DNA from 4 places in the Enterobacter cloacae complex sp. R_G8 genome. Region 1 is predicted to be linked to each of the others. Evidence: predicted binding sites of a transcription regulator. Region 1 holds the regulator's gene; each other region holds the start of a gene.
The links. The regulator sigma-54, encoded in region 1, starts transcription at its own class of promoters, with help from an activator protein. The targets are predictions, from matches to a motif close to GTTGGCACANNTTTCGCTNT.

Region 1 (4,215 bases):
CGTATGCTTTATCTCTATGGCCACGTTGAAGTCAACGCCCTGACCGCTGACGCACAACTGCGCAAAATTACGACAGATAATGCCCAGATCAACCTGGTAACCCAGGATGTGACGTCGCAGGATCTGGTTACTCTGTACGGCACAACATTTAATTCCAGCGGTTTAAGAATGCGCGGGAACTTACGCAGCAAAAACGCCGAGCTGATTGAAAAGGTTAGAACCTCCTATGAAATTCAAAACAAACAAACTCAGCCTTAAAGTAATTATCGCCAGCGCGATGCTGGCGGCCAGTCTTCCCGCGCTTGCTGTTACTGGCGATACTGAACAGCCGATCCATATCGAGTCCGATACACAGTCTCTTGATATGCAGGGTAATGTCGTTACCTTTACCGGCAACGTCGTCGTGACCCAGGGCACCATCAAGATTAACGCCGATAAGGTGGTCGTTACCCGTCCAGGTGGCGAACAGGGCAAAGAGATCATTGATGGCTACGGCAACCCGGCCACGTTCTACCAGATGCAGGACAACGGCAAACCGGTGAAAGGTCATGCCAGCCACATGCATTATGAACTGGCGAAAGATCTGGTCATCCTGACCGGCAACGCCTATCTGGAACAGCTCGATAGCAATATCACCGGTGACAAGATCACCTATCTGGTGAAAGAGCAAAAAATGCAGGCCTCCAGCGAGAAAGGCAAACGTGTCACCACCGTGCTGGTGCCGTCTCAGCTGCAGGACAAAGGCAAGGGCCAGGCCCCGGCACAGAAGAAGAGTAACTAATTCGTTATGGCAACATTAACTGCAAAAAATCTCGCTAAGGCCTACAAGGGCCGCCGTGTCGTGGAAGATGTCAGTCTGACCGTCAACTCCGGCGAAATTGTTGGCCTGCTTGGCCCTAACGGTGCGGGTAAAACCACGACCTTCTACATGGTCGTCGGTATTGTTCCGCGCGATGCCGGTAACATCATCATTGATGATGAAGACATCAGCCTTCTGCCGCTGCATGCGCGCGCGCGTCGTGGTATTGGCTACCTGCCGCAGGAAGCCTCTATTTTCCGTCGCCTGAGCGTCTTCGATAACCTGATGGCCGTTCTGCAAATTCGTGACGATCTGACCAGCGAGCAGCGTCAGGATCGCGCCAACGAGCTGATGGAAGAGTTTCACATTGAACACCTGCGTGACAGCCTCGGTCAGGCGCTGTCCGGGGGGGAACGCCGCCGTGTTGAAATTGCACGCGCGTTGGCCGCAAATCCGAAGTTTATCCTGTTGGATGAACCGTTTGCGGGTGTTGACCCGATCTCCGTTATCGACATTAAACGTATTATTGAGCACCTGCGCGACAGCGGGCTTGGCGTGTTGATCACCGACCACAACGTCCGTGAAACACTGGCCGTTTGCGAACGCGCCTACATTGTGAGCCAGGGCAATCTGATCGCCCACGGTACGCCGCAACAGATCCTCGAAGATGATCATGTTAAGCGCGTCTATCTTGGGGAAGACTTCAGACTCTGATAGGGTAGAGGTAACGTAACGCCGAACCGGAGAAAAATGCTCTGAACATGAAGCAAGGTTTGCAATTAAGGCTCAGCCAACAACTGGCGATGACGCCGCAGCTACAGCAGGCGATTCGCCTGTTGCAACTGTCCACATTAGAACTCCAGCAGGAGCTCCAGCAAGCGCTGGACAGCAATCCGCTGCTGGAGCAAGCCGATCTTCATGACGAGGTAGACACTCAGCAAGCGCAGGACACGGAAACCCTTGATTCCGTTGATGCTCTCGAACAAAAAGAGATGCCGGACGAGCTTCCACTGGATGCCAGCTGGGATGAAATCTACACCGCCGGGACCCCTTCCGGAACGCGTGCAGACTACCAGGATGACGAGCTACCTGTCTATCAGGGTGAAACTACCCAGTCACTGCAGGATTACCTGATGTGGCAAGTGGAGCTGACCCCCTTCTCCGATACCGATCGTGCGATTGCCACGTCCATTGTCGATGCCGTAGACGACACAGGCTATCTGACCGTCACGCTCGACGATATTCTGGAAAGCATGGGCGATGACGAGATTGAACTCGAAGAGATAGAAGCCGTTCTGAAGCGCATTCAGCGTTTTGACCCGGTGGGTGTGGCGGCAAAAGATCTGCGCGACTGCCTGCTGATCCAGCTTTCGCAGTTCAGTAAAGAGACGCCCTGGATCGATGAGGCCCGCTTAATCATCAGCGATCATCTGGATCTGCTGGCTAACCATGATTTCCGTACCCTGATGCGCGTTACGCGTCTGAAAGAAGAGGTGCTGAAAGAGGCGGTTAACCTGATCCAGTCGCTCGATCCTCGCCCCGGTCAGTCTATCCAGACCAGCGAACCTGAATACGTCATTCCTGATGTGCTGGTCAGAAAACACAATGGCCGCTGGGTCGTTGAACTCAACTCAGACAGCATTCCTCGCCTGCAAATCAATCAGCAATACGCCTCCATGTGTACCAGCGCACGTAACGACTCCGACAACCAGTATATTCGCAGCAACCTGCAGGAAGCGCGATGGTTAATCAAAAGTCTGGAGAGCCGGAATGATACGCTGCTGCGCGTGAGCCGTTGCATCGTTGAACAGCAGCAAGCTTTCTTTGAGCAGGGCGAAGAGTATATGAAACCGATGGTGCTGGCGGATATCGCCCAGGCCGTCGAGATGCATGAATCAACCATTTCCCGCGTGACCACGCAGAAGTATCTGCACAGTCCTCGCGGTATATTTGAGCTTAAGTATTTCTTCTCCAGCCATGTGAACACCGAAGGTGGGGGCGAAGCCTCCTCAACGGCGATTCGTGCCCTGGTGAAGAAGTTGATCGCCGCGGAAAACCCCGCGAAGCCACTGAGCGACAGTAAGTTAACCACCATGCTGTCCGACCAGGGTATTATGGTGGCACGTCGTACTGTTGCGAAGTATCGAGAGTCTTTATCCATTCCGCCGTCTAACCAGCGTAAACAGCTGGTCTGACACAACCGATAAGGAAGACACTATGCAGCTCAACATCACTGGACAAAACGTCGAGATTACTGAGGCCTTGCGCGACTTTGTGAATACTAAGTTCGCGAAACTTGAACAGTATTTCGAAAGGATCAATCAGGTCTATATTGTGTTGAAAGTGGAAAAAGTGACTCATATCTCGGATGCAACCCTGCATGTCAATGGGGGCGAACTCCACGCCAGTGCGGAAGGGCAAGACATGTACGCTGCTATCGACGGCTTGATTGATAAGCTTGCACGACAGCTCAATAAACATAAAGATAAACTGAAACAACACTAATTGTCCGGGCAGTTAACGGGTGCAGGAAGGCCTGTTGTGGAACACAACAGGCCATTTGTACAGTTAGCGCTTAGGTGAAATTATGATGAACAACGATTCCGCTCTTCAATTGAGCAATGTCCTTAACCAGGAATGTACCCGCAGTGGCGTTCACTGCCAGAGCAAAAAACGTGCCCTGGAAATTATCAGTGAACTGGCCGCAAAACAGCTGGGCCTGCCGCCGCAGGTCGTGTTCGAAGCCATCCTGACCCGTGAAAAAATGGGCAGTACCGGTATCGGCAACGGCATTGCGATCCCGCATGGCAAACTGGAAGAGGACACCCTGCGTGCCGTCGGTGTGTTTGTGCAACTGGAAACGCCTATTGCCTTTGATGCCATCGATAACCAGCCCGTTGATCTCCTCTTCGCGCTGCTGGTTCCTGCCGACCAGACGAAAACCCATCTGCATACGCTTTCACTGGTCGCTAAACGCCTGGCCGATAAAACCATCTGCCGTCGACTGCGCTCAGCGCAAAGTGATGAAGAGCTCTATCAAATTATCACTGAAGCAGAAGGCAGTCAGGATGATGCGTAACCAGGAGATGGCCTTCACATCTGTTGTCCTGAGGAGAAACGGAACATGGTGCTGATGATTGTCAGTGGCCGTTCGGGGTCGGGGAAATCCGTGGCCCTGCGCGCGCTGGAAGACATGGGTTTTTACTGCGTAGATAACCTGCCGGTGGTACTGCTGCCCGAGCTGGCGCGCACCCTTGCAGACAGACAAATCTCTGCCGCCGTCAGCATCGACGTCCGTAACATGCCTGAATCGCCAGAAATCTTTGAACAGGCGATGAGTAACCTGCCGGACACGTTTTCGCCTCAGCTGCTGTTCCTTGACGCTGACCGCAACACGCTCATCCGTCGCTACAGCG
Region 2 (4,215 bases), 530 kb from region 1:
GTTGCGGCCCGAGGAGGCGGTCAACCAGGTTGCGCAGACGGTCGGCCTGCTCAATGATGACGTTGGTATACTCCGCCAGCGCAGGGTCCGGCAGCGCTTTGGTTAACAGCTGCGCCGCCCCGCGTAATCCGCCCAGTGGGTTTTTGATTTCATGCGCCAGGCCCCGCACCAGATCGCGGGCGGCAATTTGCTGCGCATGTTGAAGTTGCTCCTGGCTCAGTCGGCGCTGATTGTCCATCGGCGCCATTTCGAGCAGGATCAACCCTTCAGGAAGACGTTGCGCGGTGAGCGACAAAATATGCGAGCGCCCGTCGATGACCAGCGTCACTTCGTTATCGGTGAACCCCTGACCGGCCTGCAGACTTTCCTGCATCAGGCCAATGTTCAGCGAAAAATAGCTCAATAATTCTGGCAGCGGAGTGCCAAACAGTTTGCGTGCGCTTTGGGCGAGCAGTTGCTGCGCCGCCGGGTTGGCGTAATGAACAGCCAGCTCGTCATCGACCAGCAAAATGCTGTTAATTAACGAATTGAGGATCTGCCCAGCATCGGGCAGCGTGCCAGTTGCCATTCAGCAGTCTCCTGGAGTTGGTTGCACTAATTTAGTGCAGTATAGCTTTTTCGTCGTAAAAAGCGCGTGAGATCAGGTTGTTGGTGGAGAAAAAAGCCCATCCGGAGATGGGCTGAAAGTTTCCACGGCAACAAAAAAAAGCTTTCGGGGCCGCGCCTGAAGAGTGGCGCGAAACCCGTTGTAACTTAAACGCTGTAGTACAGTTCGAATTCAACCGGATGCGGAGTCATGCGCACGCGGTCGTTCTCTTCAGTACGCAGGGCGATGTAGGCATCGATAGCGTCATCAGTGAATACGCCACCCGCAGTCAAGAACTCGCGGTCTGCGTCCAGCGCCTGCAGGGCTTCTTCCAGAGAGCCAGCAACCTGTGGGATCTCTTTCGCTTCTTCTGGTGGCAGGTCGTACAGGTTTTTGTCCATCGCTTCGCCTGGGTGGATCTTGTTCTTGATACCGTCCAGACCGGCCATCAGCAGTGCTGCGAAGCACAGGTATGGGTTAGCCGCTGGATCCGGGAAGCGCACTTCGATACGACGCGCTTTAGGAGAAGCCACCACCGGGATACGGATAGAAGCAGAACGGTTACGTGCAGAGTAAGCCAGCATAACAGGTGCTTCGTAGCCTGGGACCAGACGCTTGTAAGAGTTGGTGGTTGGGTTCGCCAGGGCGTTGATCGCTTTAGCGTGTTTGATTACGCCGCCAATGTAGTACAGCGCCTGCTCAGACAGACCTGCATATTTGTCACCAGAGAACAGGTTGGTACCGTTCTTGGACAGGGACATGTGGCAGTGCATACCGGAACCGTTGTCGCCAAACATTGGTTTTGGCATGAAGGTCGCGGTTTTACCGAAACGGTGCGCAACGTTGTGCACAACGTATTTGTAGATCTGAATTTCGTCCGCTTTTTTGGTCATGGTGTTGAAGCGGGTTGCCACTTCGTTCTGACCCGCAGTCGCCACTTCGTGGTGGTGAGCTTCTACCACCAGGCCCATCTCTTCCATCACCAGACACATGGTGGAACGAATGTCCTGTGCGGAATCGACCGGAGGAACCGGGAAGTAGCCGCCTTTCACGCCAGGACGGTGACCTTTGTTACCACCTTCGTATTTGGTGGAGGAGTTCCATGCACCTTCGATGTCGTCGATAGCCACGTGGGAGCCAGAGATAGAGGCACCGAAACGAATGTCATCGAACAGGAAGAATTCTGGTTCTGGCCCGAACAGAACGGTGTCTGCGATGCCAGTAGAACGCAGGTACTCTTCAGCGCGTTTAGCGATGGAGCGTGGGTCGCGGTCGTAGCCCTGCAGCGTGCCTGGCTCGAGGATATCGCAACGGATGATCAGGGTTGGCTCTTCGAAGAATGGATCAATGACCGCCGTGGTCGCGTCTGGCATCAGAACCATGTCAGATTCGTTAATGCCTTTCCAGCCACCAATGGAGGAGCCGTCAAACATTTTGCCTTCTTCAAAGAATTCGGCGTTTACCTGATGAGCAGGAATTGTGACGTGCTGTTCTTTACCTTTGGTATCAGTGAAGCGCAGATCAACAAACTTCACTTCATGTTCGTTCAGCATCGTCAAAACGTGTTCAGCGGACATACTTAACTCTCCAGATTGGTCATTGTCGTCGTGGTAACGAGGTCTTCAACTTCTATCAAGGTGGCTATGAGGCCATCTTTTTGCCGTATTTTTATAAAGCGAAATCTGTGCCAACTTTTAAAACACCCCAAAAAGGCGTTATCATGCGCACCATAGTGCAAAAGTGCTGCACCACAATGGTTATGTTGCACCAGTATAGTGCTTCAGTGTGAACACTGAGCACCATATTGGTGCAATTTTCGTTAAAGTGCCCTTTTTACGCTCCGTGAAAGCGATCACAAAGCATCTCTGCAATACTTGTTTGCGGGGGATGTTTGTGATCCTGTTTTGTAGTGCGATTAATCCGTGTACAATAACGCGCTATTTCTAATGCCTGAGGCAAAGTTGTGATCGAAAATTTGCGTAACATCGCCATCATCGCGCACGTTGACCATGGTAAAACTACCCTGGTTGATAAGCTGCTGCAGCAATCCGGTACGTTTGATGCTCGTGCCGAAACTCAAGAGCGTGTGATGGACTCCAACGATTTGGAGAAAGAGCGTGGGATTACCATCCTCGCGAAAAACACCGCTATCAAATGGAATGACTACCGTATCAACATCGTTGATACCCCAGGGCACGCCGACTTCGGTGGTGAAGTTGAGCGCGTGATGTCCATGGTGGATTCCGTGCTGCTGGTGGTTGACGCCTTTGACGGCCCAATGCCGCAAACGCGTTTCGTGACCAAAAAAGCATTTGCCCATGGCCTGAAGCCTATTGTTGTTATCAACAAGGTTGACCGTCCTGGCGCACGCCCTGACTGGGTTGTTGATCAGGTATTCGACCTGTTCGTTAACCTTGATGCGACCGACGAGCAGCTGGACTTCCCTATCATCTACGCTTCGGCGCTGAATGGTATTGCGGGTCTGGATCACGAAAATATGGCGGAAGACATGACCCCGCTGTATCAGGCCATTGTCGATCACGTACCGGCTCCGGATGTTGATCTCGATGGTCCACTGCAGATGCAGATCTCCCAGCTGGACTACAACAACTACGTTGGCGTTATCGGTATCGGCCGCATCAAACGCGGTAAAGTGAAGCCGAACCAGCAGGTTACTATCATCGATAGCGAAGGCAAAACCCGTAACGGTAAAGTGGGCAAAGTGCTGACTCACCTGGGTCTGGAGCGTATCGACAGCGATCTGGCTGAAGCGGGCGATATCATCGCGATCACCGGTCTTGGCGAGCTGAACATCTCTGACACCATCTGCGACCCGCAGAACGTGGAAGCGCTGCCAGCCCTGTCTGTTGATGAACCGACGGTAACCATGTTCTTCAACGTCAACACCTCTCCGTTCTGTGGTAAAGAAGGTAAATTCGTTACCTCTCGTCAGATCCTTGACCGCCTGAACAAAGAGCTGGTGCATAACGTTGCGCTGCGCGTTGAAGAAACCGAAGACGCTGATGCATTCCGCGTTTCCGGTCGTGGTGAGCTGCACCTGTCTGTCCTGATCGAAAACATGCGTCGTGAAGGTTTCGAAATGGCGGTTTCCCGTCCGAAAGTTATCTTCCGCGAAATCGACGGCCGTAAACAAGAGCCGTTCGAAAACGTAACGCTGGACGTTGAAGAGCAGCACCAGGGTTCTGTGATGCAGGCTCTGGGTGAGCGTAAAGGCGACCTGAAAAACATGAATCCAGATGGCAAAGGCCGCGTACGTCTCGACTACGTGATCCCAAGCCGTGGCCTGATCGGCTTCCGTTCTGAGTTCATGACCATGACTTCCGGTACCGGTCTGCTGTACTCCACCTTCAGCCACTACGACGACGTACGTCCGGGCGAAGTGGGCCAGCGTAACAACGGCGTGCTGATCTCCAACGGTCAGGGTAAAGCGGTTGCGTTTGCGCTGTTCGGTCTGCAGGATCGCGGTAAGCTGTTCCTGGGTCACGGTGCTGAAGTGTATGAAGGCCAGATCATCGGTATTCACAGTCGTTCTAACGACCTGACTGTAAACTGCCTGACCGGTAAGAAACTGACCAACATGCGTGCGTCCGGTACTGACGAAGCAACGG
Region 3 (4,215 bases), 2.0 Mb from region 1:
GCCCGCACACTACCACCACATCACCTTTTTTGACTTCGGTGGAGCAGTCGGTCAGCACCTGAAAGTGCCCATACCATTTAGAAACATTTTTCAGGGAAATCATTATACCGTCCTTTTCTTCAGCCAACTGACCAGCAGCGACGCGCTTAAACTAATCACAAAATAGACCGCACCTGCGAAGAGCACCATCTCAACCTGCGTACCATCACGTTCACCGATGGTGGACGCGGTACGGAAGAAGTCTGCCAGGCTCAGGACATATACCAGAGAGGTATCCTGGAACAGCACGATGCCCTGGGTCAGCAGGAGGGGAACCATGGCGCGAAACGCCTGCGGCAGAATAATGAGCTGCATGGACTGCCAGTGGGTCATTCCCAGCGCCAGCGCCGCGCTGGACTGCCCACGGGAGATACTCTGAATGCCCGCACGGATAATCTCGGAATAGTAAGCGGCCTCAAACATGGAGAACGCAACCATCGCGGAGATAAGGCGGATATCGGTTTTCGGTGACAGTCCCAGAACGTTTTGCAGGAAACCGGGAACAATCAGGTAAAACCACAGCAGCACCATCACCAGCGGGATGGAGCGGAAAACGTTAACGTAGGCAGTGGCAAACCAGGCGAGCGGTTTAAAGCTCGACAGGCGCATGACTGCCAGCAGGGTTCCCCAGACGATACCAACGATGATGGCGATCACGGTGATTTTTAAGGTGATCACCAGACCATCAAGCAGGTATGGCATGGAAGGAACAATGGAACTCCAGTCAAATTCGTACATTATTTGCCCCCCAGATTGCCCGGCAGGCGAATTTTGCGTTCAACCAGGTTCATCACCAGCATGATGAAAGCGTTAATCAGAACATACGCGAGCGTAATTGCCGTGAAGGATTCCCACGCATGGGCGGAATAATCCAGCAGTTTGCCCGCCTGTGCCGCCATATCGACCAGACCGATCGTGGAGGCGATGGCCGAGTTTTTGACCAGGTTCATCATCTCTGAGGTCATCGGTGGGACAATGACGCGGTAGGCGTTAGGCAGCAGGACGTAGCGGTAGGTTTGCGGCAGCGTTAATCCCATTGCCAGACCCGCGTTCTTTTGTCCACGCGGCAGCGACTGAATAGCGGCACGCACCTGCTCGCACACGCGCGCGGCGGTAAACAGCCCCAGACACATCATCGAGGAGACAAAGAACTGTACGTTAGGATCCAGTTCCGACTTGAACCACATGCCAATATTTTCCGGCAGCAGTTCAGGAACGACCAGATACCAGGTAAAGAACTGCACGATCAGCGGAACGTTACGGAACAATTCCACATACAGCGTGCCGATAGAAGAGAGAAAACGGTTTGGGACGGTGCGCAGAATACCGAACAGTGAACCGACAAGGAACGCAATAATCCACGCCGTTATCGATAATGCAACGGTGACCTGAAAGCCGCTCCACAGCCAGCCAAGATAGGTTGTGTTGCCGAACGGGGCTTGTTGCAGAAATATGCCCCAGTTCCAGTCTATTGACATAATAAACTCCAGAAAAAAAAGGGTAGCAGCGCTACCCTCGAAGATTGGTGAGAAGCTCATTTTTCGCGCTGAGTGGGGAACGACCACTCAACGTATAGTCTGTCCATGCTTCCCGACAATCGAGAGGGCAGGAGATCCCGCCCCTGTAGTTCTAATTAGTTAAGAGCCTTGTCATTCGGTGATTTGAACAGTGCTTTCATGTCGTCAGACAGTTCAAAGTTCATGTTGAGATTTTTAGGTGGAATTGGGTTCTTGAACCATTTGTCGAACCATTTTTCCGCTTCACCAGAGGTTTGCACCTGGGCGATGGTGTCATCAATTAGCTTCTTGAACTGCGGATCGTCTTTACGCAGCATACAGCCGTAAGCTTCTTTCGACTGCGCGGTGCCCACGATATCCCAGTTGTCCGGTTTCTTCGCTTTTGCACGTTCGCCAGCCAGCAGGGCATCATCCATCATAAACGCGACGGCACGGCCACTTTCCAGCGTACGGAAGGAGTCACCATGGTCTTTCGCGCTGATGATGCGCATATCCATTTTCTTCTCGTCGTTCAGCTTGTGCAGCAGCACTTCTGAGGTTGTCCCGGAGGTCACAACAACGGCCTTGCCTTTCAGGTCAGCAAAATCTTTAATCGCGCCGCCTTTTTTGGTCAACAGACGGGTCCCCACCACAAATATAGTGTCGGAGAAGGCAGCCTGTTTCTGACGCTCCAGGTTATTGGTGGTAGAGCCACACTCAAAATCGAAGGTGCCGTTTTGCAGCAGTGGGATACGGTTCTGTGAGGTGATCGGAATCAGCTTCACCTGCAGATCGGGTTTGTTCAGCTTTTTCTTCACGGCCTCAACGATAGCGTTAGAGTAATCCTGTGAATAGCCCACGACTTTTTGCGTGTTGTCGTAGTAAGAGAACGGGACAGAAGATTCACGGTGGCCGACCACGATCACGCCGTTTTTGGCAATCTTGTCGAGAGTGCTGCCGGCTGCCGGCGCGTCTTCAGCGTGAACGACGCCTGCGGACATCCCCATTACCAGCATTGCTGTGGCCAGTTTACGTAATTGCATACCCAACTCCTTTCTTATCAGCGCCAGAGACGCATTGATACCCATTGTGATGTTGTTATATCTCGCGCTATGCGAGTGCAGTGTTATGCAAGCTTGTTAACATTTAGTCTGGCTTAATGTAAAGATTTTGCTGCGTTATTGTTTATTTTTGCGAAGCGCGCCGCACCATTCCGAGGCAGAAATCTCTCGTTGCACCGTTTCGGTGCTACTGATGATCTGCGCTGGTGCGACAAGGTTGCACGTTAAGCCAAACTGCGTTTGCGTGAATAAACAAAGCAATAGACGTGCCAGAATTGAAATTTGGGAGGGAACTGTCGGGTGGCGGCTACGCCTTACCCGACCGACGAAGCGAAATGTAGGCCGGGTAAGGCGTAGCCGCCACCCGGCAGGACGAGGTGAGGTTATTGGCGACGCTGACGCAGGCTCATCAGCACAGCCCCAAAGCCAAACAGGGCGGTCAGGATCCACAGCGGCCAGTTACCGGTACGGGCATATGGCGTCAGGCCGCTTGTTGGCGTGACTTTAGCCGTCAACACTTCGCGCGTAAACTGCGGGATCATGGACTGAATTTCACCCCGCGGTCCAATCACGGCGGTGATGCCATTGTTGGTGCTGCGCAGTAGCGGACGCGCCAGCTCCAGGGAACGCATTCGCGCCATCTGGAAATGCTGCCACGGACCAATCGACTTACCGAACCAGGCATCATTAGAGATGGTCAGCAGGAAGTCCGTATCCGGACGGAAGTTATCGCGTACCTGTTCGCCGAGGATGATCTCGTAGCAAATGGCCGCCGTCAGGGCAAAACCGTGTGCATGCAGCTGCGGCTGCACGTACGGCCCCCGACTGAAGGAGGACATTGGCAGGTCAAAGAACGGTGCCAGCGGACGCAGAATCGACTCCAGCGGAACAAACTCGCCGAACGGAACAAGGTGATTCTTGTTATACCGGTCAGTCGAGGTGTGGCTGTAGTCGCTGTCTTTGCCGAGCGTAATGATGGTGTTGTAGGTATCGTAGCGGTTCTGCTGATTCAGACGCGCATCCACAATCCCGGTGATCAGCGTACTGCCGCGCGCGCGCAGCAGATCGTTCATCATATTCAGAAACGGCTGTTGGTTAATTTCCAGATCCGGAATGGCGGATTCAGGCCAGATGATCAGCTGCGATTTACCCATCACCTCTTCAGTGGCGTTGGCGTAGATTTTCAGCGTGTTCAGCAGCTCTTTCTCATCCCACTTCATCGCCTGCGGAATATCGCCCTGTACCATTGAAACCTGCGTTGCGCGCTCAGGCATCAGGGTATACCACTGGATATAACGCAACGGGAAGGGCAGGGCGAAGAGGACCAGCGCCACCACCAGTGGTTTCCCGTTACGCGTGACCAGTGCCAGTACCAGCAGACCGCTTACCACCATCAGCAGGAAGTTGATTGCCTCAACACCCATCACTGGCGCCAGCCCTTTCAGCGGGCCGTCGATCTGGCTGTAGCCAAACTGCAGCCACGGGAAGCCGGTCAGCACCCAGCCGCGCAGGAACTCGGTAATCTGCCAGACCACGGGGGCCGCAATGGCGACGCGCAGCCAGGTGGTTTTAGGCCACAGGCGGGAGAGAATGCCCGCAAACAGACCGGTATAGAGCGA
Region 4 (4,215 bases), 530 kb from region 1:
CAGGTTGGCGACGTCCATTTCCAGCGCCCGCGCGCACGCCGCCCAACTGCGGTTGTTCTGCTCCAGCGCGCGGGTAATCATCTGGCGCTGAAATTCTTCTGTCGCCTCGCGCAGGTTCTCGTTCACGCTCTCAGGCGTTGCGGGCTTCACGAGCGGGGCACTTTCCTCATGCAGCGCAAAATGCCGCGCATGAATCACGATTTCATCCCCTGAGCGCGTCGCCCGCGCCAGCACCACCGCGCGATGGATGGCGTGCTCCAGCTCGCGTACGTTACCCGGCCAGGCGTAGGTCAGCAGATGGCTCCGCGCCCCCGGGCTCAATACCACGCGCGACAAGCCCATTTTGAGCCGACACTGTTCGCAGAAAAAACCCGCCAGCAGCACCACATCGTCCCCACGCTCGCGCAGCGGCGGCACGGTAAGCGGAAAAACGCTCAGACGATGGAACAGATCGGCGCGGAAATTGCCGTTAAGCACCGCTTCGCGCAGGTCGCGGTTGGTTGCCGCCAGCACGCGCACGTTGACCCGTAAGCTGCGGTCGTCTCCCACGCGCTGAATATCACCGTACTGTAATACGCGCAGCAGCTTGGCCTGCAGCGACAGCGAAAGCTCGCCTATTTCATCGAGGAACAGCGTGCCGTTATCGGCCATTTCAAACTTACCGCTGCGGTTGCTGATGGCGCCGGTAAATGCCCCTTTAACGTGACCAAACAGCTCACTTTCCGCCACGCTTTCCGGCAGTGCAGCGCAGTTAAGATAGACCAGCGGGTTGGCCGCACGCGGTGAAGCTTCGTGAATGGATTTCGCCACCAGCTCTTTACCGGTGCCGGTCTCACCGAAGATGAGCACGTTCAAATCGGATGCCGCGACGATCTCAATCTCTTTTTTGAGTTGTACCATGCCTGGCGAGAGGCCAATCATCTCCGTATGCGCGACCTGTTCAAACGCCACCGGGCTGCCAGGAAGAATATTCTGGCTCTCCAGCTGTTCAATCAGCAGAGCATTGTTCAGCGCCCCGGCGGCCAGGGCCGCAATCAGGCGCAACTCTTCGTCGCTGAAGGTATCGAACTGGTCCGGCGACATCCCATCAAGGGTCAGCGCCCCAATCAGGTTTTGTCCGGCAAACAGCGGCAGCCCGATACAGGCATGTACCTTCAGGCTCTCCTGCCCCGGTATAAGGCCGTCGTACGGATCGGGCAGATCGCTGTCCGCCGGAAAACGCACCACGTCACCTGCCCGGGCGATGGTCTCCAGCCGCGGGTGGCCTTCCAGGATAAAACGCCTTCCAAGAACGTCCTGCGCCAGCCCGTCGATAGCCAGAGGTATAAACTGTCGTCCTTCATAGCGCAGCAGCGCCGATGCATCGCAGTCCAGCACGTGGCGCAGCGTGGAAATCAGCCGCTGAAAACGATCCTGATGACCGATACCGGTTTGCAGTTCAATGGCGATCTTCGCCAGCACGTCTACGGAAAAGCTCATATCTGCCTCGCTGTCATTTTGACAGTACATAGTGTCATATTGACATCTTTAACAATAGTCATAATGACTACCCATTCCGGGGAATAAAAATTTTAACCCATAAAAATCAATAAAATAAAAGTTGGCACGCAAGTTGATATAGACAAAATATCTTATTTAACACGCCGTATTATTTGAGGTTGCTATGTCTATTCTGGTTAAAAATAACATTCATTGGGTCGGTCAACGTGACTGGGAAGTGCGTGATTTCCACGGGACGGAATACAAAACGCTGCGCGGCAGCAGCTACAACAGCTATCTCATCCGAGAAGGTAAAAACGTGCTGATCGATACCGTCGATCACAAATTCAGCCGCGAGTTCGTGCAGAACCTGCGCAGCGAAATCGATCTGAACGATATCGACTACATCATCATCAACCACGCGGAAGAGGATCACGCCGGGGCGCTGACCGAGTTGATGTCCCACATTCCGGATACCCCAATCTACTGCACCACCAACGCCATCGACTCCATCAACGGTCACCATCACCATCCGGAGTGGAACTTCCACACCGTGAAAACCGGCGACACGCTGGATATTGGTAACGGCAAACAGCTGATCTTCGTGGAAACCCCGATGCTGCACTGGCCGGACAGCATGATGACCTACCTGACCGGCGATGCGGTACTGTTCAGCAACGACGCCTTTGGTCAGCACTACTGCGACGAACGTATGTTTAACGATGAAGTGGATCAGACCGAGCTGTTTGAACAGTGCCAGCGCTACTACGCCAACATCCTGACCCCGTTCAGCCGTCTGGTGACGCCAAAAATCAGCGAGATCCTCGGCTTCAACCTGCCGGTGGATATGATTGCCACCTCCCACGGCGTGGTGTGGCGTGAAAACCCTACCCAGATCGTTGAGCTGTACCTGAAATGGGCGGCGGATTATCAGGAAGACCGCATCACGATTTTCTACGACACCATGTCCAACAACACCCGCATGATGGCGGATGCGATTGCCCAGGGCATCAACGAAGCGGACCCGAACGTGGCGGTGAAAATCTTCAACGTGGCGCGCAGCGATAAAAACGAGATCCTCACCAACGTCTTCCGCTCTAAGGGCGTGCTGGTGGGCACCTCCACCATGAACAACGTGATGATGCCGAAAATAGCCGGCCTGGTGGAAGAGATGACCGGCCTGCGCTTTCGCAACAAACGCGCCAGCGCCTTTGGCTCCCACGGCTGGAGCGGCGGTGCGGTAGATCGTCTTTCTACCCGCCTGCAGGATGCCGGTTTTGAGATGTCCATGAGCCTGAAGGCCAAATGGCGGCCTGATCTCGACGCGCTGGAAATCTGCCGTCAGCACGGCCGCGATATTGCGCGTCAGTGGGCGCTCGCACCGCTTCCGCAGGCAGCAAAACCGACCGAACAGCAGGAGGCCTGCGCCGCGACCGCCGATCCTGGCCCACGCATGCAGTGCAGTGTCTGCCAGTGGATCTACGATCCGGAACAGGGCGAGCCGCTGCAGGATGTCGCACCGGGTACGCCGTGGAGTGAGGTGCCGGACACCTTCCTCTGCCCGGAATGTTCCCTTGGGAAAGACGTCTTTGACGAACTGGCAACGGAGGCAAAATGAGCAATGGCATTGTCATCATCGGCTCGGGCTTTGCCGCCCGCCAGTTGGTGAAAAATATCCGCAAACAGGATGCAAACGTGCCGCTGACGGTCATCGCCGCCGACAGCATGAATGAGTACAACAAGCCTGATCTAAGCCATGTGATTAGCCTGAACCAGCGCGCTGACGATCTCACCCGCCAGACGGCGGGAGAGTTCGCGGAGCAGTTCAACCTGCGCCTGTTTCCCTACACCTGGGTCACCGATATCGACGCTGCCGCGCACGTGGTAAAAGCGAAAGACAAAACCTGGCAGTACGACAAGCTGGTGCTGGCGACGGGAGCCTCTGCTTTCGTGCCGCCGGTTGAAGGCCGCGAGCTGATGATCACCCTGAACAGTCAGCAGGCGTACCAGGCCTGTGAAACGACGCTTTGCGACGCAAGGCGGGTGATGATTGTTGGCGGCGGTCTGATTGGCACCGAACTGGCGATGGATTTCTGTCGCGCAGGTAAAGCCGTCACTCTGGTCGACCACGCGGCAAGCATTCTGTCGGCCTTGATGCCCGCAGAAGTAAGCAGTCGCTTACAGCACCGTCTGACTGACATGGGCGTGCATCTGCTGCTGAAATCGCAATTGCAGAGTCTGAGCAAAACCGAAGGCGGCATTCGCGCAACGCTTGACCGCAACCGCAGCGTGGAGGTCGATGTGGTGATTGCCGCGACAGGGCTGCGCCCGGAAACCGCGCTGGCGCACCGCGCTGGCGCAGAAACAGACCGTGGTGTGAAGGTGAATAGCTACCTGCAAACCACGCAGCCCGACATTTACGCGTTGGGGGACTGTGCGGAAATCAACGGTCAGGTGCTGCCTTTCCTGCAGCCGATCCAGCTTGGCGCCATGCATCTGGCAAAAAACCTGCTCGGCGGCAGCGCACCGCTGAAATTACCGGCCATGCTGGTGAAGGTGAAAACGCCTGACATGCCGCTGCATCTGGCAGGCGAAACGCAGCGCCAGGATCTGCACTGGCAAATCACCCTCGACCCGCAGGGCATGGTCGCGCGAGGCGTGGATAACGAGGGTCAGATACGCGCCTTTGTCGTCAGTGAAGACCGGATGAAGGAGGCTTTCGCTCTGCTGAAATCA

Region 2: a site for sigma-54 is predicted at 2,259-2,278, ahead of glnA (glutamate--ammonia ligase). Genes of this name have one in related genera too.
Region 3: a site for sigma-54 is predicted at 2,851-2,870, ahead of NQ842_RS17780 (amino acid ABC transporter substrate-binding protein). Genes of this name have one in related genera too.
Region 4: a site for sigma-54 is predicted at 1,600-1,619, ahead of norV (anaerobic nitric oxide reductase flavorubredoxin). Genes of this name have one in related genera too.

Annotation. Positions count from the first base shown of each region.
Region 1 covers NZ_CP102246.1:763,670-767,884, reverse strand. Annotated here, with positions in the region: gene lptC (LPS export ABC transporter periplasmic protein LptC) at 1-258, shown strand, start outside; gene lptA (lipopolysaccharide ABC transporter substrate-binding protein LptA) at 227-781, shown strand; gene lptB (LPS export ABC transporter ATP-binding protein) at 788-1,513, shown strand; gene rpoN (RNA polymerase factor sigma-54) at 1,561-2,994, shown strand; gene hpf (ribosome hibernation promoting factor) at 3,017-3,304, shown strand; gene ptsN (PTS IIA-like nitrogen regulatory protein PtsN) at 3,387-3,878, shown strand; gene rapZ (RNase adapter RapZ) at 3,924-4,215, shown strand, end outside.
Region 2 covers NZ_CP102246.1:229,606-233,820, forward strand. Annotated here, with positions in the region: gene glnL (nitrogen regulation protein NR(II)) at 1-568, opposite strand, end outside; gene glnA (glutamate--ammonia ligase) at 754-2,163, opposite strand; gene typA (ribosome-dependent GTPase TypA) at 2,550-4,215, shown strand, end outside.
Region 3 covers NZ_CP102246.1:3,737,862-3,742,076, reverse strand. Annotated here, with positions in the region: gene NQ842_RS17795 (amino acid ABC transporter ATP-binding protein) at 1-103, opposite strand, end outside; gene gltK (glutamate/aspartate ABC transporter permease GltK) at 103-777, opposite strand; gene NQ842_RS17785 (amino acid ABC transporter permease) at 777-1,517, opposite strand; gene NQ842_RS17780 (amino acid ABC transporter substrate-binding protein) at 1,673-2,578, opposite strand; gene lnt (apolipoprotein N-acyltransferase) at 2,980-4,215, opposite strand, start outside.
Region 4 covers NZ_CP102246.1:1,289,053-1,293,267, reverse strand. Annotated here, with positions in the region: gene norR (nitric oxide reductase transcriptional regulator NorR) at 1-1,479, opposite strand, end outside; gene norV (anaerobic nitric oxide reductase flavorubredoxin) at 1,664-3,097, shown strand; gene norW (NADH:flavorubredoxin reductase NorW) at 3,094-4,215, shown strand, end outside.